3 regions of the Alicyclobacillus fodiniaquatilis genome follow, and region 2 is predicted to be linked to each of the others. Evidence: riboswitches for the same ligand, from Rfam matches in the RefSeq annotation. Region 2 holds a riboswitch; each other region holds the start of a gene.

Region 1 (10,274 bases), on a different contig from region 2:
GTCTGCTCACATGAAGACCTTTTAACGACTGGGTCGCCGTGATCGCGTTGTTGATATCGTGAATCACACCTAAAATGCCTGGGACGGTGCCGCCACTTCCATTGTAGCCGCGGTATTCCGGGTATAGATAAATTGCCTGCCCGGAGTGCAGACCTATCGTGTCATATTGTCAGCCCATGTTCTGATGTGTCAGTTGCCTCGGAATCGTAGAGCCGCCGTGGCAAGCACCAATTCATTCATCAAGTCTCCTCGAGCGATTCCGTGAATGGTATTCCTGGCATCAATTTGGTTCGTGATATACGCTGGATCTCCTGAATTCAAATAACCGACCAGTTGGGATATCGGATCGTAGCCTTTTTCCTTAAGTGCATAGTAAGCAACCCGGAACGCCTCTTGTGTCTGTGTATTCTCCGATTTCGTTATCAGTATCGTTTTGTCAAAATCGTAACTATTCAAAATGGCCACCTCACTCATATGTCTGAAAATGAGATACTTTTCTCCCTTAAGATTCGGTGTGATGTCATTTTTCATGGGGCTGGGGAGGGCATAGCCAGGAGGTAGAAGTTACCCAACTAGTGTGAGGGTAGATTCCTAGTTTTAAGGATAACTATAGCATTGATAGCACGATAAAGCTGACATCTGGCCCTTGTGGCGTTGGCAAGTCGACTGTGTTAAAGGTGGCGCATTCCTTCATGTTTTCTTCATGTTATTTCAGCTCACAAGGTTAAGACGCTCTTTGCAAACTTTTCGTAAGTGACAAGCGGCATCCTAATTTTTTCGCCCTACGTGGATATCTCACACACACAAAGGAAAACGTAACCATTAAGAGCAAGATGATCTTCCAAGGAGGGAGAGAATGCAGTTCACTAAACTTAAAAAACCTGCCGTTTGGGGACTCAGTGTAATGATGATGTGCACGATTGCTGGATGTCAACCCCAAACGAAAAAAAGCCAAAATCAAGCTGCGGCACAGGTTCCGTTTGTACAATACAATGCATACACAAAATTGGTAAAAGCCGTTCAAGTAGATTACCAAGAGAAGAATCAGCAGGTTGTTATCCACATGACACCCGTTGATAATAAACAAAACGGCGAAGACATACTCGATACGTCTAGTTCGGAAAGTGTGGTCAATTTTGCGACTTCGACATATCCCGATGCCCACATTCGAGACGTCCTGCTCATCAACGACAAAACACATCAGTCTCGTACAGTGGACGTCCCCCCAGAACTCATCTCACCAGACAGTAGCCATCCGGCGTTGTCACAAATGCAGGAAGATGCGGTCATGGCAATGGCAAGTATTCACCTGCCGCCACGAGGGGTGCGCATAGACTATAACATCCAACCGAGGGCAGGTCAGGAATCAAGCCACCAAGCAAAAGTAGATGCGGTGCTGGCGGTTGCACGAAGCAAACTTGGAACCAAATACATATGGGGACACAACGAAGATCGTGGACAATACGGTTTTGACTGCAGTAACTTCACAGAATATGTTTATCATCACGCACTTGGCTATCGTTTCACCACCGCTAGTCGCGGACAGTACTTACATGTAGGCGAGCCTGTTCGCTTTTCAGAAAGAAGTGCAGGAGACTTAATTATTTTTGAACGGGGTAAACATGTGGGCATTTATGTGGGAAACAATCGCTTCATCAACTGCGGTGGGGGACTTGGAAAGGTCGGGTATCTTAGTTTGGGACATGGGAGTTATTGGGGAAAACACATTACCTCTTATCGACGGATGTTTTAGAATACAATTAGAGCATTTTAGGGTTAATGGTTGAATTGGTGAGAGAGTCTCGTTTGGAACATGTGAACAGAAGGATATTAAGATAAACGAAATGGTTGTGTTAAAGGGAGCATCGGGGGCTGGGCAACCAGTTCCCTACTCTACAGGTAGGGTTTGATTCCTAATTATTTATTCGTCCCATAGTCTCCATCCTGAACTAAATGGAAATGAATATTTGTAGAGAATGCAAATCCGCCCAGGAATTCCGTAAAAACACGGATACCCAGGCGGAAGGCATGTATAGTTTGAAACATCCCGGCGGTTTTTTATATGTCTGCAGTTATGCTACTAGCAGGTTTCTCTTCAGGTACAGCCTCACGTTTATAGTTCATGTATAGGTAAAACGGAATTCCCGCTAATAAGAGTAGAAACCCATACATGACTGTCTTCGCACCTGATCCGTAAATTGCCCAGCCAGCATAGATAAAGCCGAGCAATGGGATGAATGACACCTTGATGAATTTCAATACAGTTACTTTGCCATACATTTTCTTCATCAACCGAATCTCGGAAGCTGCAGTCATCGCGTATACAGGGAGATAGCTCAGTGTAGCCAGTAAGACCACGAAATTAAACGCTGAGTTAAAGCTCTTCGTATAATTCATTAACAGTAATATATTCGCTAAAACAGAGCCAATTATAAGTGCCATATAGGGCGTCTGGTATTTGGCATGAACCTTGGCAAACGATTTAGGGAAGACACCGTCTACACCAGCTGCGTAAGCAACACGAGCTGTGGATAGTAGCCAACCGACGGTTGTTCCAAGGATACTGATGACAGCTGCTATGGTAATTAGTCGACCGATGCCTGTCCCAAAAAATTGAGCGAGAATATCTGAAATTGGTGCAGGGCTTCCGGCAAGAGCTTTCTGATTCATTGCCCCCATAGCAAAGAAGTTAATAGCCATGTAGAGTAGTGTTGCAATCGATATACCAAGAATAGTGCTTCGACGTATGTTCTTTTGTGGGTTTCGTATCTCTCCTCCGGCAACTGTGGCACTTTCAAGACCAATAAAAGCCCAGAGGGTAGATGATGCAGCTACAGATACCGCACCAGCTCCTTTGTGCGCAGGGAATAACGGTGTTAAATTGCCTGCGTGGAAGTGCATCGCTGCAACGACGACAAAGATTAAAAACAGGATGATCTCAAATGCCGTGATTGCCGTCTGGATTTTGCCGGCCAAGCGTACACCTAAGATGTTAATTATGGTGAATATCCATAGAATTGCACTTGTTACAAGGAATCCAATCAGATGTTTGCTAGAAATCGTCGGTATGAGATTCCCTGCATAACTTGCAATGGCAAGAATGACGGCTACATTTCCAATCCAAGAGCCGTTCCAATATAGCCAAGCATTGATAAAGCCGATGAAATCTCCAAACCCTCTTTTAGAAAATTCATAAGGTCCACCACTTTGAGGATAGCGGCTGCCCAGATTCGCAAATGATAACGCTAAAAATATTGAACCAATGCCCGTAAGTAGCCATGCAATCATGGTAGAACCTGGTCCAGCCTCTTGAGCCAGCGTTGCAGGCAACATGAAAATACCGGAACCCATCATGTTTCCAGCGACCAACGCAGTCGCGATAAACAGTCCAATGCCTTTTCTTAGTTGTTTTTGGTTTTCCACGAGGACGGCATCTCCTTATAAATAAAGAGTTATACATTTATAATCTTTATGCTATGAAATAACTGTATAAATATGTGGTATAAAGACTTATAAATCAATGGTACTTTATTCAAGTAAAGTGGTGAATCGATAAATCATATCTTCCGATGCCAAGAACTTGGGAGGGTCGGGTAACGACCCAGGCGGGCAGCACAACTGCCACTACTTTCGAAAGGCGGAACAATAGAATGTAAGGCCTGAAAAAGAGACTCCGTAGAGGCCACGAAGGTCGAGGTGGAGATCCAAAAGTGTGATCATCATTCAATTCACAAATTGAAAATTGATGTTCTGAAGAATAAAGAAAACCACTATACGCTGGGGAATCTCAAATCAAGGATTCATCCTGCAAAACATTCATATAAGTAAATTGGCATATTTTGATTTGGATGGTTGTCCTGATAATGTTATAAGATCTCAAGCGTAAGATGCTCAATGCGATGCTAGTCCTGATGTTTCAGTCTCGTGGCATTCGTATGTCTACTGTCGCATATTCTCTTTTTTCATGTACGGGAGCGACTACTCCTGGCAGCTTGAATCGATAGGGGGAGACGCTTGTGAAATGGAAAACCACTTTATTGATTTGCGGAGGAGTATTCGTGATTGCAGCATCTTCTGCTGCGGTCTTTTCAGACTGGTTTTTTCGACTATATCAGCACACTCCAATTGATTTATCAAAATTAACAAAAACAGCTCAGCCTACTGTTGTTTACGATACGACCGGGGCGAAATATATGAAAATTGGACCCACGTTGACGGACTTACAATATCATCAGATCCCCAAAAACCTACAGAATGCGATTGTCGCGACTGAGGATAACAATTATTGGAACGGATCATCCGTAGATGTGAGAAGTATTTTTAGATCCTTTTTGGTCGACTTATTGCACAGAAGTGCGGATCAAGGTGCAAGTACAATTCAAGACCAGCTCGCCAAAATGGTGTACTTAAATGATGACAAGACCATATCGTACAAACTGAAACAAATTATTCTTGGTATTAAAATTAACCGGGCTTTTACCAAACAAGAAATCTTGACCATGTATTTAAACAAAGTTTTCTTGGGTGAAAATAGTGACGGTGTAGACCAAGCTGCAATGCGTTATTTCGGGGTTAATCTCAAGGACCCATCGGAGACGCTCACTCTTGACCAGGCAGCCCTACTTGCAGGGCTTCCGCAAGCACCGACGGAGTACGATCCATTGGCTCACCCACAGGCTGCATTAGAGCGGCGCAATCAAGTTCTTCTCAACATGGTTAAATACGGATACATTAGCACTCAAGTGGCAACTATCGCGGAGAAGGCGCCATTAGGGGTTAAGTATCATGCGTTTCCGGACGAGTCATGGGACAAATATCCGTTGTTTACGAACTTTCTATTTGATTACGCAGCGCGCATCGGTATTACCTCGGAACAACTTCTGCATGGCGGATTGAAAATCTATACGACAATTAATCCTCGCGTACAGAAGGCAGTAGATACGATTTTTTGGAGCAAAAATTACGATCATGATTTCCCTGGGCAACCGTCGGGTACAGTTGTCCAGGGAGCCGCTGTGTTTCTCGACCCGAAAACAGGTGGCATTCTTGGAGCTGCGGGTTCACGCAAGCAAGGATTTACCCAATTAGGGTTGGATAGAGCCTACACGAACAGCTCACCTGGTTCATCCATCAAGCCGATTATGGAATATGCACCAGCAATCCAAAGCGGGAAGTGGAAACCGAGTTCTATTCTCGATAACAGTCCTCAGGATTTTGGTGGTGGTTACATACCGCAAAACTGGGACGCGAATGCACCGGCAAAAGTCACGTTACAGTATGGTCTTGAGTGGTCCCAAAACGTAGCATCTGTTTGGCTCCTCGACAAAATAGGGATAGCTACGGGAACATCGTTTGCAATGAAAGATGGGATTGCACTAACCAAGAATGACCGGGAGCACCTAGGTGTCGCCATAGGCGGTATGCAATATGGAGTGAATCCACTGGAAATGGCTCAAGCATATGAACCGTTCGATGACAATGGAGTTCAAATGAAGTCCCATTTAATCACGCGTGTGGTAAATCAATCGGGTAAAACAGTATATCAGTTTCATTCTTCTTCAAAAGCGATAATGAAACCAACAACGGCTACAAATATGACTCGATTGATGGAGGATGTTGTTGATTACGGAACCGGGACTGTAGCCAAAGTGCCGGGGTGGGGTGTTGCCGGGAAAACAGGGACCGTTCAGTACAGTCCTGGACTGACTGGGGAGTCCAATTGGGTTAGGAATGCCTGGTTTGATGGATACACCCCGAATATTGTCGGGTCTGTCTACATTGGGTACGATAAATCGTCTCCTCAATACCATTTAACGATGTCACCACTTGACCCATCGGCTAATGCGGCAAAAATCTTTAAAGATATCGTCCAAATTGCCGAGTCGGGGGTGAAACCAGAAAAATTTGATGTTGGCCCTTATCCAGCATCGCAGGGGGTTGCGACTGCAGCTTATAAAAAAAGTCAGGCTATACATCCGACGAAAAGGCGGCGTCCTAGGATAAAATCGTTAAAGAGGCATACATCACCAAGGGGACATAAACATCCTTCGCATCACAGAAAATAGTGGAACGATACAAGAAGCCCGCATTTCCATATAAAAGGTTTATTAATTTTGCGATTTGGTGACAATATCAGGATTAAAATAGGGGATCGATCCAGTCGGCCCCTGCCCCTGCTGGGGCTGAAACACCTGAAAAAACGCTCTTGGAGATATTGATGAAAGATACATAAACACCCAACAGTAACCCATAACACCCAGCTTTTACCCATAACCCTTTGAATAGAATTCATCCCACATATGTGATAACCCTCTCCCAGAGAGCAATTCCATGATGTTTCTTACCAGAGCGTACTGTAATGGTGGTTGCCGAGCGCATTTGTAACTATCATGCGCCCATGTGTTACATGCTTGACCCTTAAAGTTGCTACCTTTCATACGAATCTTAATATTACTGAGATAAATCCTTTCAATCAAATTGTCCAGTCAACTGAATATTGAGATTAAATGTCCGAATCGCAAGAACGGGGGACGATTTAACTGGGGTGAATCGCGAATCGTGTAGGGGAGCCTTCTCCCGAACCCGACAACTAACCTCGTAGGACTCAGAAGGAGCCGAAAGATTGAAGAAAAAAGTCCTTATGTCTCTACGTACTAGTGCCGTTTGTGCTAGTATTGCGGTCACTGTCAATCCTCTTACAGCATTTGCGAGTACCAATCGTCCAGCTTTACAGCAAAAATCCATCGCATTGAACGGGAAAATTGTTTCAAAACCGTCTGCCGTCGTGCATGATGGTACAACGTATATGCCAATTTGGTACATCATGCAAGCACTCGATAACGCCAATATTCATAGTACATGGAAAAGTCCTGTTTGGAACCTCAGCACATCTCATACTCCAAATGTAAGTGATCTACATGTCGACAATGGTTCTAGTTCAATTTATATAAACGGAACCTTTGTTCAGAGGATCAATCAAATTGTTAATGTAGATCCTAGCTCCGGGAATCAAACTACATACATGCCCATATGGTACATCATGCAGATTCTTAATTGTTTGGGCATTAAATCACAATGGAACGGAACAACATGGAACATATCAAATGACACGCAAATTCTTTTAACTGATTATGAGGTGTCTAGTCCTTCCGCTGTTTCTGGCCAACAAATCGTTAGCTACGCAAAACAATTTATCGGTACACCGTATCAAATGGGAGGAGAATCCTCGAAGGGAATCGACTGTTCTGGCTTGGTTCAAACAGTGTTCGCACATTTTGGCATATCTCTTCCCAGGACAGCAGCTGATCAAGCACAAATTGGACAAACGATAGCAAAGTCAAATCTACAACCTGGTGATCTTGTCTTCTTTAATACGGATGGGCAAGAGATTTCGCATGTTGGTATTTACGTCGGGAATAGTCAATTTATCTCTGCGACCTCATCACAGGGTGTTCAGATACGAGATTTAAACGACCCATACTACTGGGGACCTCTTTATGTAAAATCAACCAATCCCGGTATATAAGTAGAGATCAATTTATAAAGATATCAGTACATAAAACAGAACGATAGGTTTTGTGTTACCTTCACTTTTTGGGTAACACGAACAAACGTGCATCATCGTGAGTCCCAAAGCATCCTGCTTGGGACTCACCTTTAGGGCTGCTTTCAATTGAGTAGTACGATACGGATTGGACTGTGTACATGATTAAGAAGGCGTTACAGATAAAAGTTTCGTGTTCGCTATTATCGGAATGTAGGGCCAAAAGGACATTGCGCGGTTGAGTTTCTTTTGTACGCACTTGAGGAGCGGCATGCATGGAGCTATTCTCATTTTGTTTTTGTGCACAACCACTCAAAAACAACGCGAAGATGACTGTGAGCAATGCTAGCGGTTTTCTTGTCAATTCTTCATCACCCGGATGTGAAACGTGTATTGAACGATTTGCATACTTTGAGAGCGATTTTGCGAAAGCGATTTTCAGGTATATATGCCGTTGGAAATCGCCGTTGATACGATAGAATAAGGACGCTATTTGTTTTCCAAGTTCAAGTGCATCTCTATCCTGCGCTCAGTAAAACCAAGATTCTTGTATAGAGTACACGCCGAAACGTTATCAACATTGACCATTAAGCGAACGATTTTGCAGTTTGAATTTGCTGCAGTTTCGAGCATGTGATTCATCAAAGCCATGCCATATCCCTGACGGCGGGCATGCTTCGAGATATAGACAACATAAATCATGGCGTCACGATTTGAGCCACGCTCCATACGCATCAATCCGTACCCCACGGCTTCTTTTGACGTCTCAGCAATAAAAACATGAAAACTGGTGTCGGAAAAAGCTACCGCAAGAAGTCCTTCGTTCAGTGCCCATTCAGGATCAATTTCTCCATATTTCTGAATAAGGGATTTATCATCGACTTCTCCGTTCCGAATGGTGAAATCTTGGGTCATTTTCCTTGCCCCCCAAGTGTTTTGCTAGTTAAAAGTAATACCGGAACTATGGTTCACACCTATCACACAGTTTCCCATCAAGCGTCATCATGCGGTTACTTTTTCCACCAAATCATCCAAACTCCCATAGCTTTTTTCAACTTCAGGCAAATGATAGAAAGTGCTTGTCGCTTCGAGCTGATTTATCGCCTGGTCAGGTGAGTGAAGAAAAATCCGCTTTCCGTGTCCAAGTGCAATCCCTAATTCAACATGGGTTCCTTTTCCACCTGGCAACAATACAATTAAAATATCAGCGTCCAATACAGCTTGCTTTTCTTTTTGCCCAATGTGTTTCAGGTCTTCAAAAGTAAAGGCCAGAGTGTGGTGGGATTCAGAGTTTTCGGTCCAATCGTAAGTTTGAATGTAACCTTTACTCTTCAAATGTTGGCTTACGTAATGAACAGCATCAATATTTCGAAAGCTCGACGCAATGTAGAATTTGTGCATCTGATCTATCTCCTAATAATTTATCTCCTAGTAAATTAGCTTCAGGCAATGGGTGTTCCATTTGGAACATCACCATCAGGCTGAAGCAATATCACATCACCTTTCTCTGGAACCCCACCAAGGACCAACACCTCTGATTCAAATCCAGCGATTCGCCTTGGCGGGAAGTTCACGACGGCGACGACTTGCCGACCTACAATCGATTCAGGCGTATATCGTTTTGTAATCTGTGCGCTCGAACGTTTCATTCCAAAATCGCCAAAATCGATTTTCATTCTGATCGCTGGAATACGTGCCTCTGGAAAGGGTTCTGCTTCTACAACGGTGCCAACACGAAGGTCAAGTTTTAAAAAATCATCAATCGTAGCCATGAGATAGCTCCTTTTAAAGAAGGATTTGACTGTTACATATATTGTACGCCAATTTATGTGGTACAAAAATCTGTTGAAATCGTTTTGTGCCTGTGATGCCATCATTCCGGTTAACGGATATCCTTCAACTCAGTATCAGCAAAAATGAGCTCGTTAGGCCTTGATCCTGAGGGCCTTTGACAACTGTCTATATTAACGCCTGCTTCAACTAACTGGCTTCCTTAAAAACAATTGAATCGTACCGTTTATTTGTGTTAACTTTTGATTAATAAGATATTTTGTTACGAGTGCTTGGATATATACATTGGAATATGTGTTGTCATGTAGCGCAGTACCGTCTACAGCATGAGAACCAGTCGGTGGTTTGTATCGCGGGTTCAATCTTCTAAGTCGTCGAGAAAAGGATGAAAGCGCTTAAACCCAAAGTGGATCATTCATGATTTGCAGGGAGGAGATCAATGATGTCCAAGCCAAAAGAGGCGAAATTTGTCTGGTGTGATTCCACAGGTCAAGGACGAAATTTATTTGCCAGGTTTCGTAAGGACTTTTTGATTGAGGACAGCGTAGAATCTGCGGAGTTGAACATTTTTGCGGACACCTCGTATCAGTTATTTATCAATGGACAGTTTCTCCAATTTGGTCCAGTTCGCTTTGATCCGCACTTTCCACAGTATGACACGCATGACATCGCGCCGTACTTGCGACCCGGTAAAAACGTAATTGCGGTTCAGGTGAACTATTTTGGCCACAAGACGTTTATGTCCATGCAATCCGGGGCAGGCATGATCGCTTGGGGGACGGTTGTGCAAAAATCAGGGCAAACGGTAGAACTCGGAACTCAAGCAGGCACTTGGAAATGTACACCGGATCACGCACATGGACGCTATGCCCCTAAAGCCAGTTTTGCCTTAAAAGCCATAGATTTGTACGATCAAAATTTTGCAGAGATAGGCTGGAAT
Region 2 (10,274 bases):
TGCCTTCCTATTTCATCAACATGTCCGTGTCATAGTATGGCGATGTCTGTCGGTCGTCTTGCTGTCCTTCAAGAACATTTCAGAGTCTTACTTGATATAGCGTCTTGCACCAATATATTTTGGGCCCCAGTAAGAATTTGAGATGCTATCGAGAGAAACGCCATTGTCTTCAGCGTCGACCATCATGCCGCCGCCGATGTAAATGCCGACATGTGATGCACCTGGCGCATACGTGCTAAAGAAAACAAGGTCGCCTGGTTGTAAATCACTTTCACTTACGGGCACGCCAGAAGCGAATTGTTCTTCCGAAGTGCGGGTGATGGATACACCAAAGTGCCCCAGCACATACTGTGTGAACCCAGAGCAATCAAAACCAGACGGACTGGTACCGCCCCAGACATATGGGGTTCCCATAAAGGATTCTGCGTAACCGACGATGCCGCTTGCACTCGCACTGACCAATGATGCTTGCTGTTGGGCGACGTAAGACGGGTTTGCGGCTTGCGTTTCCGCTGCCAATGTCTCAGCCTTAATCGCTTGAATTTGGGACTGTGTCAAGGAAATCTGGCTTTCCAGTTCACCTTGTTGCGCCTGTCCTGACTGAATTCTGGATTTAATTTGGGTCAGGTCATGCTCGCGGGATGCTTTGATGGTGCGGTCAGTTGCTTGCAGGCTCAGCAGTTGCGTTTTTACTTTTTTCTGCTGGTTTTCTGAAGCCTTCACGGCATTCTGTTTGGTCACCAGAGACTGTTTCAATTGTTTGACCGAATTGACAACATTGTTTTGCGCATTGGAAACGAGCGTCATATTGTAAATTCTAGAGAGTAAATCTTGAAAACTGGTCGCATGAAATAGAACAGCTAGATACGGAACATGACCATCTTCGTATTCAGTGGTCAATAACTGAACGAGTTCATCTTGTTTGGCAGTCAGTTCCTTCTGATTTTTAGCCAGTTGGATGGTCAAGGTCTTTTCACGAGACTGCAGTTGCGCCATCTGCTGGTTGGTTGTGTCGATTTGCAAACTGACATTGTGCAGCGCGTCGTTATACGAATCAATGGCGTTGGTGAGCGCCGCCGCTTTAGCCTGGTTCGATTGAATCTGATTTGACAAGCTGGACGCTTGACTCTGCAAATCCGACAACTTTTGATTCTCATCTGACAACGAGTCTGCTTGAACAGTCGGTAGGGTAAAGGTTAAAAGGGCCATTGTACTGACGGTTAAGGAAGCAAGTTTCACTTTAAAATTCATCTTTTTCCTCACAATCAATATGTCTTTCAATAATGTCTTTCGACAGGTGATGTTCCTAGCGGTCATGATTCGACAAAAAAATTTGTTTCCCTGCCGCACTCAAAAAAATTCCTGAGTATGTGCTGATGATGACGCTTCACATGAGGGATGCGCCATGCGATGTCGAGGGTGAAAAATCGCGGAAAAAACGCTTAACTCTCTATAAAAAGATTCGATTGTCTACAGATTTTTTGTCCGTGTTTGTGAAATTGAAGATGACATCTGAAGTAGAGCGCGATGTGTCATGTGCCCCACACGGGCAGCAGCAGGAAAATCTCATTCAATATGAATCACTGCCGTCGGCGTGATCGAATCGAACACGCGATTTGCTGGTTGTCTACATTCATATCGCGTGGCGTAGAAGGATTCCTGCTGACCGTCTATAATGGCTACAAGATGGAAAATGGAATTTTACCAACGTTAAACGATAAAAATTCAGATACAAAGGTGGTTCGACAGTTGTCGACACAGGCTGAAGTGATTGTAATTGGCGGCGGCGTCGTAGGCGCGGCAGCAGCGTATCAACTTGCGCGTTCGCAAGTGAAGGTGACGTTGATTGACGCGGATCACACTGGAAAAGCGACAGCGGCAGGGGCTGGCATTGTTTCACCAGCGTCCAGTTTTTCGCCGCCTGCGCCTTATTATCCGCTCTCTTATGCGGCAGCCTCACACTATCCCAAACTCATCGCCCAGTTGGCGGAAGACGGCGAAACGGACACGGGTTACGAGGTGGTTGGCGGTCTGTACGTGGCGGCAAATGAAGAAGAAGCGCAGCGGCTTGTGCTCGTCGAGCGGCTCTTGCTGGAAAGGAAGATGGCTGGCGCACCAAATCTAGGGACCATTGCCCGTCTAGATGCTGCTGAAGCCAAGGCGTATTTTCCCGCGCTTGGTGAAATCACAGGGGCCATTTACATGTCAGATGCAGCGCGCCTCAACGGCAGGTATTTATGCAATGCGCTCAAACAGGCAGCCATCCGTCGCGGCGCGAATGTTGTGCATGGCGAAGCCAGAATTGCGTGTAGCGCTGGACGCGTGTCTGCTGTCCATGTCGACGATGACGTACTGACCGCCGACGCCGTCATGATTTGCGGTGGCGCGTGGTCCAACCAATTTGGCGCGGCAACAGGCATCGACATTCCGATCACGCCGCAAAAAGGTCAGATTTTGCATCTGCAGATGGCGCAGCGCACAGATAAGTGGCCCATCATTGTCGGGTTCCACTCCCACTACATGTTGACTTTCCCAGAGCATCGCGTAGTCGTTGGCGCAACGCGGGAAACAGGCAGTGGCTACGACACGCGGGTAACGGCATTGGGCATGCAGGAACTGCTGCGCGAAGCACTGCGAATCGCCCCTGGACTGGGGGCGGGGAGCATTGCCGAGGTTCGCGTTGGACTGCGCCCGGCGAGCCCCGACAATATGCCTGTGCTCGGCGCCATTCCCAGTGTCGATGGATTATATGTAGCCACGGGACATGGCGCAGGAGGACTCACGACGGGGGCGTATTCGGGGATTGCGGTCGCTGAGCGCATACTTGGGAACCAACTTATTGATTTGGCTCCTTTTTCTGTCGCTCGATTTTCCGCGCGATGAACACCATCAACAGAAAAGCAAAAATGCTGCCGACGACATAAAGTAATCTTTTTAGTTTGCTGCCTTTTGCGTCACCTTGACAACCGAGGCGGATATCCAGATAGTCCTTTTCCGCTCGACTATCATGCAGGCGCACATGCACGTCGTTCGTGTCTGCGAACATATGCGCCCGGAAGCGATGCAGATTGGTGACTGGTTTATCAGCGGGCACGTCAAGTGTTCCCTTGCGAGTGGCTTTGGTTCCAAACATGCGCTTCACCTCTTTTGGTTTTGTCATGGTTTGATGAGATATGGCCGAATAAACACAGAAACCTCCGTTGGCACGCCAACGGAGGTTCATTGCTCTATCATGCGCTTGCGAAGTTAGCTGACGGATTCGGACTTCTGCATGTCCTACCAGAAACATCTGGATTCACCCCAAAATATCGGTTCCCCCGCTTCCTTGCGGAATTCAGCGAGCACATATGAAGTTTAGTAACTTTATGTTAACACACACGCATTCAAGCGGCAAATCTTGCCGTTCTGGTCGATCACGATGGCGTGCGTTTATCGTCTGGATGTTCTTGAAGCGTGTCCACACCAGGAAACAAATCGCCGATCAGATGTTTGCGCAACAGTGACTTGATGCCAATCAGCAGGACAGGGCCGATGAAAATCCCTGTGAATCCGATGATTTTCATGCCGACGTATAGGGCAAAGAGCGTGGACAAAGTGTCGAGACCGACGTTGTTGGCCGTCAGCTTTGGCGTGATCATATGCACAATCAACAGGATGATCACTTGAATCAGCAGCACCTTGATGCCCAGTGATGTGTCCCCCATGGCAAAGCTGCCTATGGCCCAGGGAATCGTGATGATGAATGAGCCAATGAAGGGGATGATGGCTGCAAGACCGAACAACAGGCCCATGATGAAGGCGTCCGGGATGTGAAGTATCCACATGGCGATCATCGCCAGTGCGCCAGACATCGCCATCAAAATCAGTTGCACGCGAATGGTGGCGACAAAAGCCCGTATCATGTCGCGAATGGTGGCAGAGATTTTTCCTTCCCAACCTGGAGGGAGGATCTTTACAAAACTATGGTACATGGCTGTTCGATTGATGAGCATAAAGTAGGTGGCAACGAGCGCGATGCCAATGATGAACAGCCAGTCAGGGAACTCTGTCACAAGGTTGAGTAGCACGTTTGCAAATAGCTGAATCCAGTGCTCGATGCCGCTTAGTGAATGCACCGCTTGATTCTGAATCTCGGCAGCCACATGCGGCGGCAGATGACCCAAAAACAGCGCCTGTAATTTCGTCGGATGCTCAATCCAGTCTTCGAGTTGTGCGAAGTACGGCGCAAGCGTGCTGGAGAAGGTCGTTGCTTCGTTGGCGATGGCAATGGCTGCGAATGTACAGAGCAACGCCAAGATCACAACAGATCCAAGCATGGAGATGAGCACTGACGCGATGCGGGGGAGACCAAGGCGTTCAAGCAGGCGGACAATCGGCAAGAACACGACAGCCAAGAGCGCAGCCAGGACGAATGGAACAATATATTTGAAGACGAAAGCGAAGATGACCAGAATGAGCACTACAAGCAAGAGTGAGCCGACAATTTCCAACAGGCTGCCCATGTAGTGTTGAATTTTTAATTCTTTTTCGGATTTACCCATGCATAAACTCCCTTCATAACTTGAAGCAGCCAACGGTTTGGCTGCTTCAGCTAAAATCCTGATTCTATAAAAGAATATTTGTGAATAAACTGCTACCTTGTGCAACGTCATGAGGCGCTTGATGGACGCAGTTGGTCATGATGATCCTGATGGCGTGCGGCAGGCGAACTGCGCGGTGGGTTGTTGTGTACCTGAACGCGTGTCTGTCCGACGGCGCAACTGTTTTTGAATGCATTAAGAATAGCATATTTATCACCATTTGGGTGGATGAGGAGAAGGGGGAATCTGTGCAGAAATCACAAATGATCACATGTTCTATGACCTTGTAGTGGAATGAGATTTTACTTTTCAGAGCTGAGAATGAGTGTTATGCTTAATCGTATATAGTATGTAGTCCAACAGCGTTGAAGACAAGGGGTGGGACACTGGTGAAATTTGCAGCCCAAGAGAATCTAGTTCCTGGTACTTCTTTTCGTGAAAAGGTTGAGAATCTTCGGAAATTTGGTTATGAAGGCGTGGAACTGCGCGGGGATGGTTTGGCATCACGTGTAGACGAAATTCGTTCGACACTGAATGAAACCGGTATCACGGCGACCTGTATATGTGGCGGATTTAAGTTCGGTTTGTTGTTCCCGCAGAAGGAAGATAGGTTGCAATCTCGTGAAGAAATTAAGCAACTATTATCATTGGCCGCGGAGGTTGGCGCAAAAGATGGAGTGATTGTGGTGCCGATTTTTGGCAGTCCGCAGTTGCCGGATTTGACACCTTGGAAAACGCCATTGGAAATGGAAGAAGAGCTTCTGGTCGAGCAGCTTGGCGAACTGGCGGAGTATGCAGGGCAACAAGGGACCAAGGTTATCCTGGAGCCTTTAAATCGCTACGAGACGCACTATATCAATCGCTTGGAGCAGGCGGTGCATATTTGCGAACGGGTAAAATCGCAACACATGACGATATTGGCGGATTTCTTTCATATGAGTATTGAGGAGTCCGATATCGCCAGTTCCATCCGGAAGGCTTCGGACTGGATTGGATATGTGCATTTGGCTGATTCCAATCGGTTGCTGCCTGGGTTGGGCCACACTGACTTTCGCTCCGGTTTTGCGGCGCTCAAAGAAAGCGGATACAAGGGGTGGATGTCGCTGGAGTGCGGCGTGCCTGGGGATCCAGCCGAAACACTTGCCGCCAGTCGACGTTTTATGGCTTCTCAGCTCTAAAATACGACGAATGACAAGGGGAGATTTCGATAATGGCACTAAATATTGGATTCATTGGCGTCGGTGGAATTTCTGAAGTGCATCTGCGCAACATCACAGGGATGGACGACGCGCGTGTAGCCGCGATGTACGATGTAAATCCGCAGCGACTGAATGAGATGGCGAGAAAATACGACGCCGTTGGGTATACGGATTTAAACCAGATGCTGGACAGCGAAAAACTGGATGGCGTGTATATCTGTGTTCCGCCATTTGCCCATGGCGAACCGGAATTGACTGTGATTGAACGCGGTCTTCCGATGTTGGTGGAAAAACCAATTTCCGTTGCGCATGAGCCGGCGGATCAAATTCTAAAAGCCATCCAAGAAAAGCAGTTGTTGACCTCTGTCGGCTATCACTGGCGCTATTCTCGGGCTTCAAACATCGCCAAAGCGACGCTGGCTGGAGAAACGCCAGGTATGGTGTTGGGCTATTGGCTGGGCGGGATGCCCATGGTCGGCTGGTGGCGGCAGATGGACAAATCGGGTGGCCAAATGGTGGAACAAACTACGCACATTGTCGATTTGGCGCGTTATTTGCTTGGAGATGTAAAAGAAGTCTATGCAGTGTACGCCCAACGTGAGATGCAGAGTCTCGTGGATGGTGTAAGTGTACCTGATGTCGGCAGCATCACCTTGCGTTTTCAAAGCGGTGTAGTCGGCACCATCTCGAACACCTGTCTGCTCAATCAAGGTTATACAGTAGGTCTACACGTGTTGACGAGAAATGTCATTCTTGAGGTGGACAGTGACAGCGTAACTGAGCGACGAGCGCTGGAGACAACGATACATCGCAATCAAACCAACCCCTATTACGAAGAAGATGTCGCTTTTTTGAAGGCGATTCGCACCTCTGATCCAACCTGCATTCATTCCAGTTATCAGGATGCGTATGAGACGCAAAGGGTAACTGCGGCGGCCAATGAATCCGCTGAAACTGGGAAACCAGTCCTGCTTTAGCACTTGAGATCAACTCCGCGACACATCAGACATACTTTAGTTGATAGAAAAGAACATGCACGATGCGGCTTGTACCAGCAGCTTGGTGAATGATGTATCGTGCATGGCGTGGGCCCAAGGGCCAACTCTATATCCGGATATAACAGCGATGATGTGTCCGGATGTTTTTATATCCATAAGTAATAAAATGTATTTTTATGCATTTTGAAGAAGTTAACTGTAGGGAGGGTTAGCCAATGGCGACGGTCGTACAACAAAATGAAAAGCAGTTGCAGGCCAAACGTGACACATGGCGGCGGATGAAGAAGAACAAGTCCATCTATCTGTTTATTTCGCCGTTTTATATTCTGTTCGCTGTTTTTGGGCTGTTTCCCATCGCTTTTTCGTTTTTTCTGGCCATGCAGAATTGGGATGGGCTGAGCGCTATGAAATATGTCGGGTTCGAAAACTTTGAACTCGTACTGACAGACGGACAGTTTTGGCAGTCGGTGCTCAACACGTTTATCATTTGGGTTGAATCTACCATCCCGATGCTGTTCTTCGCGTTGGTCATCGCTTTTCTGCTCAACTCAGCGTTTGTCAAGCTGCGCGGCTTTTGGCGCTTCACGTTCTTTTTGCCCAATGTCACGTCCATTGTGGCAGAGGCAGTTCTGTTTGGCGCATTTTTCCAAACCAAATTCGGTATTCTCAACTGGGTCTTTGAAAAACTTGGCTTTGGCGCTGTCGATTGGTTGGACACGAATTTTTGGTTGCAGATTGCCATCGCCATCCTGATTATCTGGCGGTACACAGGCTACAATGCGATTATTTATCTTGCTGGCTTGCAAGCGATTTCAGATGAGCTTTACGACGCGGCCAAAATTGACGGCGCTTCGACGAGACAAATCTTTTTCCGGATCACCGTTCCGATGGTGCGTCCCATCATTCTGTTTACGGTCATCATGTCGACCATCGGCGGCATGCAGGTTTTTACAGAGCCGCAGATTCTCACCAATGGTACCGGAGGACCTGGACACGGTGGTGTTACCATGGCGCTATACCTGTACAATGAAGCGTTTGGCACGCACTTGTTTGGCTATGGCGCGGCCATCGGCTGGTTTTTGTTCCTCATCATCCTCCTATTTTCATTGTTTAACTCTTTGTTGGTCAATCGGATCGCAAAATCGTGAGGAGGGACTCCTATGCAGAAGACAGTTGACAGTAAAGGCTTTTCCTTGGCAAAGGTTTTACTTTACATCTGCCTATGTATTTGGCTGATATTTTCTGTGTTTCCATTTTATTGGCTGATTGTCATGTCCACACGCGGGACGTCCAGTATTTTTTCCTATCCTCCGAAATTGCTGTTTGGCCATATGTTCGGAACAAATCTTCATGATTTGCTTGCGGCCATACCGTTCTTTCAAAGTATGTGGAACAGCTTGTTGGTCGCTGGTGTCAGTACCATTTTGACCTTGTTTTTCACTTCGTTAGCTGGTTTTTCGTTTGCGAAGTTTGATTTTCCCGGGAAAAAGCCGCTGTTCTGGGCTTTGCTCGCAACGATGATGGTACCCGGACAGATGAATCTCGTTCCGATGTTCACCATCATGAAAACGCTTCACTGGGTGGATCACTTGACTGCCTTGATTGTCCCAGGTTTGGCCAGCGCATTCGGCATCTTTTGGATTAAGCAGTTTTCGGAGTCATCCATCCACGATGACCTGTTGAACGCTGGGCGGATCGATGGCTGTAGCAACTTTCGTCTCTACTTCAATGTAGGGTTGCCTATCATGCGTCCTTCTTTGGCGGCGCTGGGTATCTTTTTATTCATGGGTGCTTGGAACGACTACATGTGGCCTTTGGTCGTCTTGAACACGCCCTCTCATTACACGTTGCAAGTCATGTTATCGACGTTGAACGGAATTTACACAGAAAATTACGGCATGGTGATGGTGGGCACGTTGATTGCGGTGCTGCCGTTAATCATCCTTTTTGCGATATTCAGTCGCAAAATCATGGGATCTGTCGCCATTGGTGCGGTCAAAAGCTGATGGTCATCTGAATGCGTCGATGCAAGATTATCAAGCAAAGTGAGGGGAAGGTTATGAAAATATCTCGAGTGGCAGCGTCTGCACTTACTTTGGCCCTGACCCTAGGTACTGTGGGTTGCGGACAGGCCTCGAACAATGCCAATGGAAAGAAGATCACCATCACATTGTGGTATTGGAATCAGTCGCTGAGTGATCAAATTCTGGCGCAAGTCGACAAAGCATTTCCAAATGTCCATTTTGTTGCAGAGAAAATTGGCGGCAACTTCGAGTCCAAGTTGATTGCCTCCCTGTATGCAGGGGACGCGCCAGATATCACGGGCATTAACTCTGCCGATTTTGTTGCGACCATGGTCAAAGACCATAACCAATTTGTAAACTTAAATCAATACCCAGAGGTTCGCGAAGCGCAGAAAAATTACTTAGGATGGAAGTGGAACCTGGCATCCACGCCGGATCACAAGTATCAGGTGGGGATACCCATTGATACTGGCCCGGAGGTCTTGTACTACAACACTCAACTATTCAAAAAAGCAGGGCTGCCGACGGATCCTGCGCAGGTGTCGGAGCAGATGAAGACGTGGAGTGACTATCTGGCAGCAGGCAAGCAGATGAAGGAGAAAACCGGTGTTCCGATGGTTGATGATTTGACCACCATCTACCAGACGGCGCTGAATCAAGGGAAAACCAACTACTTTACGCCGAATATGACACCCATTTACGCGACGAATCCAGTCGTAAAAAATGCTTGGGATTTAGTTATCCAAGCTCATCAGGAAGGTCTGTCGGCAAATATCGCAGAGGGAACCACATCCTGGAGCGCGGGATTGAGCCACAATGGATTTGCTTCATTTATTGGCGCCAGTTGGGAAGTACCGGATCTAGAGCAAGGTGACACGCGCAAAGGTGTTTGGCGAGTTGCGGCAGCACCGGGTGGCCCCTCCGACAATGGGGGATCGTTTCTTGGCGTGACAAAAGACTCCAAGCACCCTGAATTGGCTGCGAAAATCGTGTTATGGATTCTAGATGCGCAACATCAAACGGAAATGTACCCGTCATTGGGGCTGTATCCTTCCACCCCAGCTTCATTTCCACATTTGAATCAGCCGAATGCGTACTTCGGCGGCGAAAATATCAACAAATATTTCGCAGCATGTGATAAACAAATCAAAATCGCGTTCCAAAGTCCTTACGACAGTACGGTCAATGGGTATTTCACACAGCAAGTATCTTTGATTGACAGCAGCAATAAGAATCCAGAGGTTGCTTGGAAAGACGCCATCAACGAATCGAATTCACAGATGAAGCGTATTCTCGATTAGGCAAGGGCGACCGCCAGGCGAAGTGTGACAACACACCGCGCGTGGCGGTTTTTTCGTATGGACTGGAAGAAAAAATGCACTAGAAACCGTGTCCCTGTTCTCAAAATCCAACCAGCGACTTTGTTGTGACAGCGTCCCAACATGTGAATTAGTTTTTGAGAATCCGCCTCAT
Region 3 (10,274 bases), on a different contig from region 2:
AGTCATAGCAAGGGTTTTCGGGATCCTCGAACCCCTCTTTCATGCCTGTAGGGGATTGACTTTAGGGCATCAACATGCAATGCTAGGTCTATCATCAACCCTCGCACATTTTAGGAGGTATCCATTGAGAATGGCGTCCATCGTCTGCTGCTTATGACCGCTTCAACATCACAAAGGGAATCGTATGTCCTTTTCGCGGATCTTGCAGATTGTACGCGTTCTTTTTGGTATCTCCAAAGCTGTTCAAATGTGCTTCACTCCTAAATGCGTAGTATCTTTTTCGAATGATACTTCAATTTGGCTTCTTGAACATGCATTGGAGTACCCAACGACGATTGGCGTGATCGTGACGATCTCGCCCGCCTACCGGGAGGTACTTCAAATGGAACAATTTATTCGTCCATATCAATTTAATATTGTGAAAAATGAACTTGCTAGATTGCTGCAGGTTGTATATTTTGTCGGGGACTATCGCGTATATGCGACGACAAAGCTGATGGTTGTTGATAAAATTATGTCGCTTTTCCCTGATATTTCATCTGATCAGGCGTCTTTGTTCAAAGGAATAGAAGATATCAAAGGACAGAAGGAACTGAACGCTTGCTTAGACCATCTCAAACCGTATGTGATTCCGTTTCCGCGATTGACGTTGGATGAAGTGAAGAAACTTTTTAAAAAAGATAAGCGGTTTTCTCCGCCTGACTTGGGGCAAATCGAGTGGACGCATTTAATCTACCTCGGCTGGCGTGATGTCAAGACGCATTCCATTTACTTTGTCTATCCGTATCTTGGCGAAATGGTTGGCGTCAAATCTAAGTATCTGGCATGCGACGACACGAAGCAGGGCACGTGCAGCCTCTGCCATGGGGCGCTCAAAGGCAGCGAAGTCGGTTTGCTTGTGGCGCGCACGCGATCAGCGGCATACAAGTCCGTCGGCAACTACATGTGCTTAGACAGTAATGCGTGCAACCAACGGTTAAAGGCTGTTGAGCCGCTTGAGTCTTTTTTGACAAAGGTGATGTCTACTCGATAATACAGCATGTTTCAGTTAAACATTCAGACAAAGCGAACGACGTCAATTGACCTCGCATTTTGTCGAATGGTACTATTTATGTTATTCGGATCTAAACGAGGTGCGCAATTTGTCACATGGCTACGCACAGTATGTTATGGAGATCGAACAATACTTACGTTCTGTCGCAACAGTCATCCGCCGCAAGGGGCGGATGCTCCTTGGGGATTACGGAATTACGCCGCCACAGTTTGATGCGCTGGTGATTTTGGAGCGTGATGGGGAACTGACCATCGGCGAGTTGAGTGGTAAGCTGTATTTGGCATACAGCACGACGACTGACTTGGTGGATCGACTGGAAAAGGCCGAGTATGTCACCCGTCATCGCTGTTTAGAGGATAGGCGTGTGGTTCGTGTTCGGCTGCAACCGCATGGCGCTGAATTGATTGAAGCGGTGTTGCGCGCGCGGCGGGCTTATCTGGACAGTGTACTGGCTGCAGTGGACGAACCTACGCGAAAAAACATTTTGGATTCACTTGAGCTGCTTCATTTGAATATGTCTAATCAGTAAAACGGGCAGAGCGGCAAGGAGCGTTACCGGTGAAAAATGGGGAACAACCTATCGGTGTATTTGATTCTGGGGTAGGCGGTCTAACGGTAGCGCGAGCGATTCAGACAAAGTTGCCGTACGAGTCTGTGGTCTATTTTGGCGACAGGGCAAGATGTCCCTATGGGGATCTGTCCACAGAAGATGTGACGCGCTATGCTGTTGAAATTGCACAATTTCTCTTGGAACAGCGCGTTAAATGCATTGTCGTCGCATGCAACACAGCTACAGCGGCAGCTTTACCGACGCTGCAAAGGATGTTTTCCGTGCCTGTTCTCGGCGTCATCAAGCCGGGGGCGCACGCGGCGGTTACGGCGTCCCAATCCGGGAAAATCGGCGTGATCGGCACGAGCGTGACCATTGGCAGTCACGCGTATCAGACGGCGATTCGGGAACTGGCGCCAGACATTGAGGTTTACGAACACGCTTGTCCAGCTTTTGTGCCGCTGGTCGAACAAGGGCTTTTTGACGGCGCGGTTGTGGAGCATACGGTTCGCACATCGCTGGAAGTGTTTAAAAGCACCGAGATTGATACACTGGTTTTGGGATGCACACATTACCCCTTGCTTGCCGGGGTCATTCGTCGTGCGATGGGACCTGCGGTGTCGGTGATTTCTTCGGCCGATGCGACGGCTTCCGCTGTGGAGTCGATGCTGGCGGCGCGGGAGATGCAAAATCGCTCCTTGGCGATGCCAACGCATACGTATTTCACAACAGGAGACGGCAGCAAAATGCGGTTGGCTTTGGCAAACTGGTTTTCAGCATCTGTCAAGGCGGAGGCTGTGACACAAGTCACATTACCTCTGTCATCCCGCCAGCAGATTCAACGTGTCATCGTGCAATAGCTCATCTTGAATTTCTTGCACCAGTAGCTTTACGTGATTTGGCTGATGAAAACAGCCTATCTGAAAGAGAAGGGGGCGTGTGCTGCATATGCCCAAAGTCGTGATTGCAACGCACAATCGGCACAAAGCAGAAGAATTTCGTCATTTACTCCAAGTTCCAGATCTCGACTTGGACTTCTTGCCGGATGAAATTGCCGAATCTCCCGAAACAGGTGTCACGTTTGTGGCCAATGCTGAGCAAAAGGCGCTTTTTTATTCAAAACTGCTGCCGGATCTCGTCCTTGCGGATGACTCGGGAGTGCGCGTCCCTTTGTTGAACGGCGAGCCTGGTGTATATTCGGCCCGCTATGCTGGGCGGCATGGGGATGATAAAGCAAACAATGACAAGTTAATTGCGCGGTTGCACGAATGTGGTGTAAAAAGCGCAGTGGCAGAGTTTGTCTGCGCGTTGTCTCTGTGCTGTCGCGGAGAAGTGCTCCTCACTGTCGAAGGGGTCGTCCAAGGAACCATAAAAGACACTGTGCATGGACAAGCTGGCTTTGGTTATGATCCACTGTTTGTCCCAGAAGGCAGCACTTTGACATTTGGTGAAATGACGCCTGCGGAAAAAGCAGCATATTCACATCGTGCAAGGGCAGTCCATCGTCTCGTTGAGGGCTGGAAAGGAATTGTTTCGCTTTGAAACTGTGTATTGTCAGTGATACGCACCTGTTGCAGCATGAACTTCATGCTGCGGCGCTTTTGTCCCCTGATGTGGATTTGTTTTTGCATGCTGGTGATGAGACTGTTGATGCGATTTGGTTGGCGAAGCAGGTGGATGTGCCTGTTCAGGGTGTGGCAGGCAACTGTGATGTCCCTACATCAACCTACCCAATAGAACGGGTGGTTGATGCTGGGGTACGGATCTATCTCACGCATGGCCATCGTCTAGGCGTCAATTCTTCGTTGGATGCGCTTGCCGCCCGCGCTCGGGAAATAGGCGCAACGATTGCGGTATATGGTCATACACATATTGCAATGGTGAAGGAAGTAGACGGTGTGCTGCTCATCAATCCTGGGAGTTTGTCCGCATCACGAGGCGGGTTTAAAGTGTGTACTTATGCAGTGTTAACCGTGGATGTGCAAGCAGGAAAAGTTGTCTGTAAGGTCGATCATCAGACCACCGATGGAAGAACGCTCTCTAGCTTCGTTACTTCCATTACAAAATGAACGATATATACAGTCTTGATATTCGGCGAACTTTCGTCTACACTGTCAAATGTGGTTGAATGCGGGTGTAGTTCAATGGTAGAACTTCAGCCTTCCAAGCTGATAGCGTGGGTTCGATTCCCATCACCCGCTCCATTTGTCTCAGTAGCTCAGTTGGATAGAGCAACAGCCTTCTAAGCTGTGGGTCGGGGGTTCGAGCCCCTCCTGGGACGCCAAGAGAGATACCCATCGTATCAAGCTTCTCGGTACTTTTCGAGGAGCTCTTTTCTTTGTTTATTTGAAGAAGTGCCATCACTGCTTGGCAATGATTACTTGGAGATGGTATCTGTACAGTAATGACGGCGCTAAATCCAACTCAATACCCTCACCATGAAGGTGAGGGCGCATTTTTATTTAGTATCCGCCGCCTGCTCACGCACAGCTGGTAGCTGCACCATAACCGCCTGCATAAGGCACGAGCAAAATGAAGAGCACGAAGATGATCAAGAACACAACTGCCCATTGCGTATATCCTCCAAACGCTCCCATGAAAATGCCCTCCTCTCGATATGTCATGGATGTAACATATGGAGACCCGATCAATCCTGAGACGGCTATTGTCTCTAAGTTCCAATATGTTATCTTGATATATAATTTTTATATTTATTCCATTTATTGATTCGAATTGGATTGAGGATCGCGCCACATTTTAGGACTTGCAATTGATCGAGTTGACGCGTGGGGATAATCGATTCCAATGCGAAAAGTGATGCACCTGGTTACCAAACTTACTGCGCAGATTGGTATTCCCGGGCGCATTCCTCTGGCATCCAGACTTGTTTACATCCTTTACACGTCAAAAAAACTCAGCCCTCACCTGGGTAGTGAGGGCCTATTTTAATTAGTATCCGACTCCACCTGCACAGCTACAGCTGGTAGCTGCACCATAACCAACAGCTGGCACAAGCAAGAAGAACAGCACGAAAATGATCAAGAACACGATTGCCCAGCGTGTGTATCCACCAAGTAGTCCATCCATGAAAACGCCCTCCCCTCGTATATCCTCAACGTAAGATATGAAGGCGCGATCAATCCTGAGACGGCTAATGCCCTGATGATGACATCCTTGGGTACTCATGCTGAAAGAGAGGGGCGGGATCGAAATTTTAGGGCGTGTGGCCAGTATTGTATGCCCAATGACTGTGATGGGGGATGTCGTCAGTGGTATCGCTATATCAGCGTTTGGTCGCTGGAGCGGCAATGTTGGATCCGTTTTTTGCAGTGGTGAAATATCAAGGAATTTGCGGAGGTGTCAGCACGTCGAATCATCCACTTCAGAATCGATGGGTTTTGTCCTGGACTGTTTAGATGAGGTATGGAATTGCTCCATACCTCATCTAACGATTTACGACGTGTAAGCTGATGCATTGAAACTTTCAGGACCTACACGAATGGTACCCAGCAGGTTTGAGGATATAAATGCGGTATACGGCTGGTTGGCAACGTGAGGTACATTGAAATCCGAACCGCTGAAAGCAATATCTTGCGGCGCCAAGACGGATAGATCAAATGTGGAACTCTGCGAGAATACGACTGGATCAGTTGACAATGTTCCACGGACAACTGTGATGGTGATGGCGACGAGCGCAAGAGGGAGTTGTACCGCAATGACTCCTGAAAATTGTACGTCAATTGTGCTGTCTGTTGGCGCATTGTACAGATTCAACCCGACTTGACCGAATAGTTGTGGTGTATCAATTACAAGGATAGGGACGGCGATAGAACCCGCAGTGCTGGCGTTTTGGGAGGTACGAGCATCAAGTAAAGCGGTCATCTGTTTTCACCTCTTTTTATTTGATGCCACATCTTATGTGGATTTCAAAAGGCTTGTACGGGCATGTACACCAGTGCAAAGGTGGAATTTAAACAGCGACCGCTCAGTAGTGATTCGGAAAAATGAACTGAATGGATAAGTGCAAGCAGAATAAAAGCGGCATGCTTTTTGCAGACCGCCATGCGTGATGCGTCCTGCACAAGCAGAATCATGAAAATGCCAGTCAATCAAGGCATTGCGGATGGCACGGCACCAAAGTGCCGATCTTATTCTCACGATTGGAGTGACGTATATAGGAGGTGAAGCAGGGTAGAGGTAAATGTGCAAGCGTAAAAAAGAAAGAAGCCAATTCCCTACATCAGGAAATTGACTTCTTTCCGAACTTGCGGTTGGTTTCGACTCGTGAGTTTGGTTCAGTGATTGTCTTCCACAGCTTGCGGAAAAAGTTGTTTGTGTTTGCCGGTTTCACAATCCCAAAACCACGGCGATTGTTTGCGGCCAATTCTAGCCGAGCTTGGTATACGAATTGCATTGCTTTCGTATCGAATGGTTGCATGGTACAGCACCTCTTTCTTCTTGTTGACTACAGTATATGGCTGTGCAACCAACAGCGGTTGGGAGTGAAACGCTTGCAATGTGAACTTTTCTCCGTGTAAATCGCTTGCATTGTGAACATCAATTTTGTAACCGTTACCAAAAACGAGTATCTTGTAGTCGTTTTTTGCGAAACACCCTCAACCACCTATCTTAAATTCATTCCCACACGACGCTAGGTTCGATCACGCTCCAAATGCGCTAAGTAAATGAAGGTCGCAAAAACCGTCCATGTTGATATCCTCTACAACGGGAGTAAAATATCTATGTTGATTTGATATACGCCTAATCCCGCTATGGGAGCGGAGGAACCACGTATTATGGGGTGAATCCAAATGGACGGGTGATACTGCCACCCGAACCCGTCAGCTAACTTCGTCGGCGTTGCAGGAGGGGTGCTTCCTATGCATTTTTATGTATAACAAAAACCTAGAGACGAATAATCAAGAAGGAGTTAATGGAGGTTATAGATAAAAATGACAAAAGACATCCCCTGGGTGCACCCCGTGCTCATTAGTTTGGCTGTTGTCGCCGTGATGTTTGCATTATTCAATTTTGGAAACGTAAAGCGACTCTTGATTGGCAGACCATTGCGAACCAGAGAATTGAACCAATCGCATATGAAGTTGTTTTGGGGAATTGCGTTGCCCATTCTTGCCGCCGATTTGTACTCGTCCGTCGCGTACGGTCCTGAGGCTGGCATTACGGAATTAAGCAAGCTTGGGCCTGGTGTGAAATGGATGATTGTGCCCATCACGGCTTCGACCGTTCTGTTGTTGGTCATTCTCATCACGTCTTATATCATGGGTGTCATTGCCTATCCGAGTGGCGGTGGCGCCTATGCTATCGCAAAGGATAACTTTAAGGGCAAATGGGTTGGCTTGATTGCTGCAAGCGCGCTGCTCATCGACTATGTTTTAACCGTAGCAGTGTCGGTTTCATCTGGCATTCAGACGATGGCATCGTCGTACCCAGCTTTAGCTCCGCATGAAACATCTCTTTCGGTGCTCTGTGTACTGATTATACTTTTTGTCAATCTGCGTGGCGTGAGCGAATCTGCAAAAATCTTTTCCGCGCCAACCATCTTCTTTATGGTATGCATGTTGTTTTTGGTCGGAACGGGTTTTGCGAATGAATTGAAGCATGGGTTTGTACAAACACACACGCCCACGTGGGGAACGATCCCTCAAGGGCTGACGCTGTTGCTTCTCCTAAAGGCATTCAGTTCGGCCTGTTCGTCGTTGACAGGTATAGAAACGATTTCGAATGCTGTTCCCATTTTCCGCGAATCAAAATCAGGCGCCATAAAAGCCTACGTGTCTTTAGGGATTGTGACGTCAGTCACACTGCTTGGTTATTCATACAGTTTATACGTACAGGGTGTCTCTGTCAGTCAGAATAACACCATGCTTTCGCAACTGCTTTTGATATACTTCGGACACGGCATTATCTATCAAGTCATCATATGGGCCACGTTCCTTGTTTTAATCTTGGCCGCAAACTCCACATTTACAGGTTTTCCACAGCTTTCAGCGCTCGTTGCGGCCGACGGTTTTCTGCCACGGGCATTGGTCATACGAGGAGACAGACTAGGCTACTCGAATGGCATGATTGTGCTGGCTGCATTGTCCATCCTTTTAGTAGAGGTTTTTAGCGCTCAGACAAACGCCCTGATTCCCTTGTACTCTATTGGCGTATTTCTTGCATTTACGATTGCTCAACTCGGCCTTACACGGCGTTGGACGAAGGTCAAGGGGCGCGGTTGGAAAGTGAAGGCGGTTATCAATCTGATCGGCGCGATCGTAACCGCGGTGGTATCCGTCGTGGTTGCTGTGACAAAGTTTACAAGCGGAGCGTGGATCGTTCTTGTCATTCTGCCGATTTTGGTCTTTCTGGCGATGCGAATTCGCAAGCACTACAACGACGTGGCAGATGCCCTTCGAATTGATATCGAACATTCACCGCCGTTGAAGCATCGCGTCATTTCGATTGTACTTGTGTCAAGTGTCCACCAGATTGTTCGACAAACGGTATCTTTTGCCTTGAGTACGACAACCGATGTGGTAGCGCTATATATCGGATTTGATGATGAGTCTATTGAACTGATGGAAAAGAAGTGGGCGGAGTGGGGAGCGCCATGTCGCCTAGTCACTGTGAAGAGCGAGTATCGCTCGCTGCTTATCCCGCTGTCTCGCTTTATCAAGAGACTGGAGAATTATGAAAACGGGAAACCTGATCATATCCAACTGTTGATCGGTCAATTCATCCCTAAAAAATGGTGGCACCAAATTCTGCATAATCAGTCGTCGTTACTGATACGGGCGTGGATGTTGAGACACCGTGAAGTCGTTGTAAGCACATTGCCTTTTCAATTGCCCAAGTAATCAATTGCCTGTATTGCAGATGGCGCGACGCCAGGAAACTCGGCTTTGGAGATATCAGTATAGACATGCATCTGCATCTTATCGCTTGGGAACGATACGGGCACAAAGACTGAATACGGTTGACAAAAGATGATAAGTAATGGATAATCAAAAATCGCAAACCCCTATAAAACCGGGGGATTTACGCCAATTGGGTTACTCTTGCCACGTGGCTTTATCGGCCTTCTAAAGTGAGCTGTGGGTCAGGGGTTTGAGCCCCTTCTGGGACGCCACGCTGGCAATTTCGTGAGCATCCCACGCTGGGATGCTCACTTCGCAGATTGGGCATCAGCTTGCGATACATAGGCTCGCGCTGTGGGGCGGGGTCTGCTTTATATCAGTCCTCATGAGCCGGGCTATATAAGGATATTGTTGGCGATTTGAAGATTGTGGTTTGCTTATGCGCAGATCATTGACTGTTAGGAGGACGTTTTTTCATGACAGCAAAGTGGGAGAAGACAGAGGTCAACGTTGGCGTATTGGAAGTAGAGGTCGCAAGTGACCGATTTGCCAACGCATTGAACGATGCTTTCAAAAAGGTGAGTAAAAATGTAAATATTCCAGGGTTCCGCAAAGGCAAAGTACCGCGCCGGATTTTTGAAGCGAAGTTTGGTGTGGAAGCACTGTACCAAGACGCGGTTGATTTGCTTTTGCCACAAGCTTATCAAGAAGCTGTGGAGGAAGCTGGAATTGAACCGGTGGATCGTCCAAGTGTGGATGTCGTTCAGCTAGAACAAGGAAAGCCGTTCATTTTTAAAGCGACTGTCACGGTGAAACCGGAAGTGACATTGGGCGAGTACAAGGGTATCGAAATTCAAGATAAGTCATTCGATGTCACCGATGAGACCATCGACCAAGAAATTGAGCAGGTGCTCAAAAGCCATGCTGAAATCGAAGTTGTGGAAGATGGCGCCATTGAAAACGGGGACACAGTGAGCATTGATTTCCGCGGAACTGTGGATGATGAACCGTTTGAAGGCGGAGAAGCTGAAAACTTCCAATTGGAAATCGGATCTGGCACGTTCATCGGCGGCTTCGAAGATCAGTTGATTGGTCTGAAAACAGGAGAATCGCGCGATATCGAAGTGACTTTCCCAGAGGATTACCACGTAAAGTCATTGCAAGATAAAGCGGCTAAGTTCCATGTCGTGTTGCACGATATCAAGCGGAAAGTGCTCCGTGAATTGGACGATGAGTTCGTGCAGGAAATTAGCGATTTCGAGACCGTGGATGAATACAAAGCTGATTTGAAAAAACGCCTGGAAGAACGTGCCGAGCAGGATCACAAGCGGTTTATTGAAGACGAAGTGGTCTCAAAGGTCACGGAAAATGCTACCATTGACGTGCCGAGCGTAATGGTGGAGCATGAAATTGATCATCAGCTCAATTCTTTCTCACAACAGTTACAGATGCAGCAGATTCCGTTTGACGCTTATCTTGAGTTTACCGGCACAAGCATGGAGGAAATGCGCAATCAGTTCCGTGAGGCGGCAGAAAAGAGCGTTCGGACAAGTTTGGTGCTTGAAGCCATCACAGAGGCTGAAGGCGTGACTGTGAACGACGATGACCTGAATGCAGAACTTGAAAAAGTGGCTGCCAACACAGGTCTGGAGTTGGATAAAGTTCGTGAGCTGATGGGCGTTCGCGACCCGAATTTAGAGTCGTTCAAGCATGATTTGGCAACGCGTAAAACGATTGAATTGCTCGTACAAAATAGCAAACTGGCTTAAAAAGCGGTACACTGTAAAAACCGAATGATGTGTGTGACAAG

The links. Region 2 has a riboswitch for cyclic di-AMP ahead of ACFSB2_RS21055 (hypothetical protein). Riboswitches for the same ligand answer to the same signal wherever they lie in the genome.
Region 1: it holds a riboswitch for cyclic di-AMP, as region 2 does, so the genes downstream of both, ACFSB2_RS25850 (C40 family peptidase) here and ACFSB2_RS21055 (hypothetical protein) in region 2, are expected to answer to the same signal.
Region 3: it holds a riboswitch for cyclic di-AMP, as region 2 does, so the genes downstream of both, ACFSB2_RS09700 (APC family permease) here and ACFSB2_RS21055 (hypothetical protein) in region 2, are expected to answer to the same signal.

What each region holds. Positions count from the first base shown of each region.
Region 1 is NZ_JBHUCX010000100.1:40,687-50,960, forward strand. It holds gene ACFSB2_RS25825 (hypothetical protein) at 1-10, opposite strand, end outside; gene ACFSB2_RS25830 (IreB family regulatory phosphoprotein) at 190-474, opposite strand; gene ACFSB2_RS25835 (C40 family peptidase) at 857-1,753, shown strand; gene ACFSB2_RS25840 (APC family permease) at 2,059-3,423, opposite strand; gene ACFSB2_RS25845 (transglycosylase domain-containing protein) at 4,017-6,065, shown strand; cyclic di-AMP (ydaO/yuaA leader) riboswitch at 6,499-6,619, shown strand; gene ACFSB2_RS25850 (C40 family peptidase) at 6,623-7,525, shown strand; gene ACFSB2_RS25855 (GNAT family N-acetyltransferase) at 8,033-8,458, opposite strand; gene ACFSB2_RS25860 (group-specific protein) at 8,546-8,944, opposite strand; gene csaA (chaperone CsaA) at 8,986-9,315, opposite strand; gene ACFSB2_RS25870 (alpha-L-rhamnosidase-related protein) at 9,777-10,274, shown strand, end outside.
Region 2 is NZ_JBHUCX010000087.1:8,306-18,579, reverse strand. It holds gene ACFSB2_RS21065 (C40 family peptidase) at 88-1,251, opposite strand; gene ACFSB2_RS21060 (NAD(P)/FAD-dependent oxidoreductase) at 1,750-2,883, shown strand; gene ACFSB2_RS21055 (hypothetical protein) at 2,837-3,133, opposite strand; cyclic di-AMP (ydaO/yuaA leader) riboswitch at 3,221-3,350, opposite strand; gene ACFSB2_RS21050 (AI-2E family transporter) at 3,414-4,541, opposite strand; gene ACFSB2_RS21045 (sugar phosphate isomerase/epimerase family protein) at 4,970-5,758, shown strand; gene ACFSB2_RS21040 (Gfo/Idh/MocA family protein) at 5,791-6,756, shown strand; gene ACFSB2_RS21035 (carbohydrate ABC transporter permease) at 6,993-7,925, shown strand; gene ACFSB2_RS21030 (carbohydrate ABC transporter permease) at 7,938-8,783, shown strand; gene ACFSB2_RS21025 (ABC transporter substrate-binding protein) at 8,837-10,102, shown strand; gene ACFSB2_RS21020 (ABC transporter substrate-binding protein) at 10,251-10,274, opposite strand, start outside.
Region 3 is NZ_JBHUCX010000024.1:70,099-80,372, forward strand. It holds gene ACFSB2_RS09650 (FusB/FusC family EF-G-binding protein) at 383-1,033, shown strand; gene ACFSB2_RS09655 (MarR family winged helix-turn-helix transcriptional regulator) at 1,143-1,583, shown strand; gene murI (glutamate racemase) at 1,613-2,464, shown strand; gene rdgB (RdgB/HAM1 family non-canonical purine NTP pyrophosphatase) at 2,553-3,146, shown strand; gene ACFSB2_RS09670 (YfcE family phosphodiesterase) at 3,143-3,673, shown strand; tRNA gene ACFSB2_RS09675 (tRNA-Gly) at 3,735-3,808, shown strand; tRNA gene ACFSB2_RS09680 (tRNA-Arg) at 3,812-3,888, shown strand; gene ACFSB2_RS09685 (hypothetical protein) at 4,554-4,691, opposite strand; gene ACFSB2_RS09690 (hypothetical protein) at 5,058-5,486, opposite strand; gene ACFSB2_RS09695 (hypothetical protein) at 5,845-6,042, opposite strand; cyclic di-AMP (ydaO/yuaA leader) riboswitch at 6,353-6,479, shown strand; gene ACFSB2_RS09700 (APC family permease) at 6,557-8,464, shown strand; gene tig (trigger factor) at 8,941-10,233, shown strand.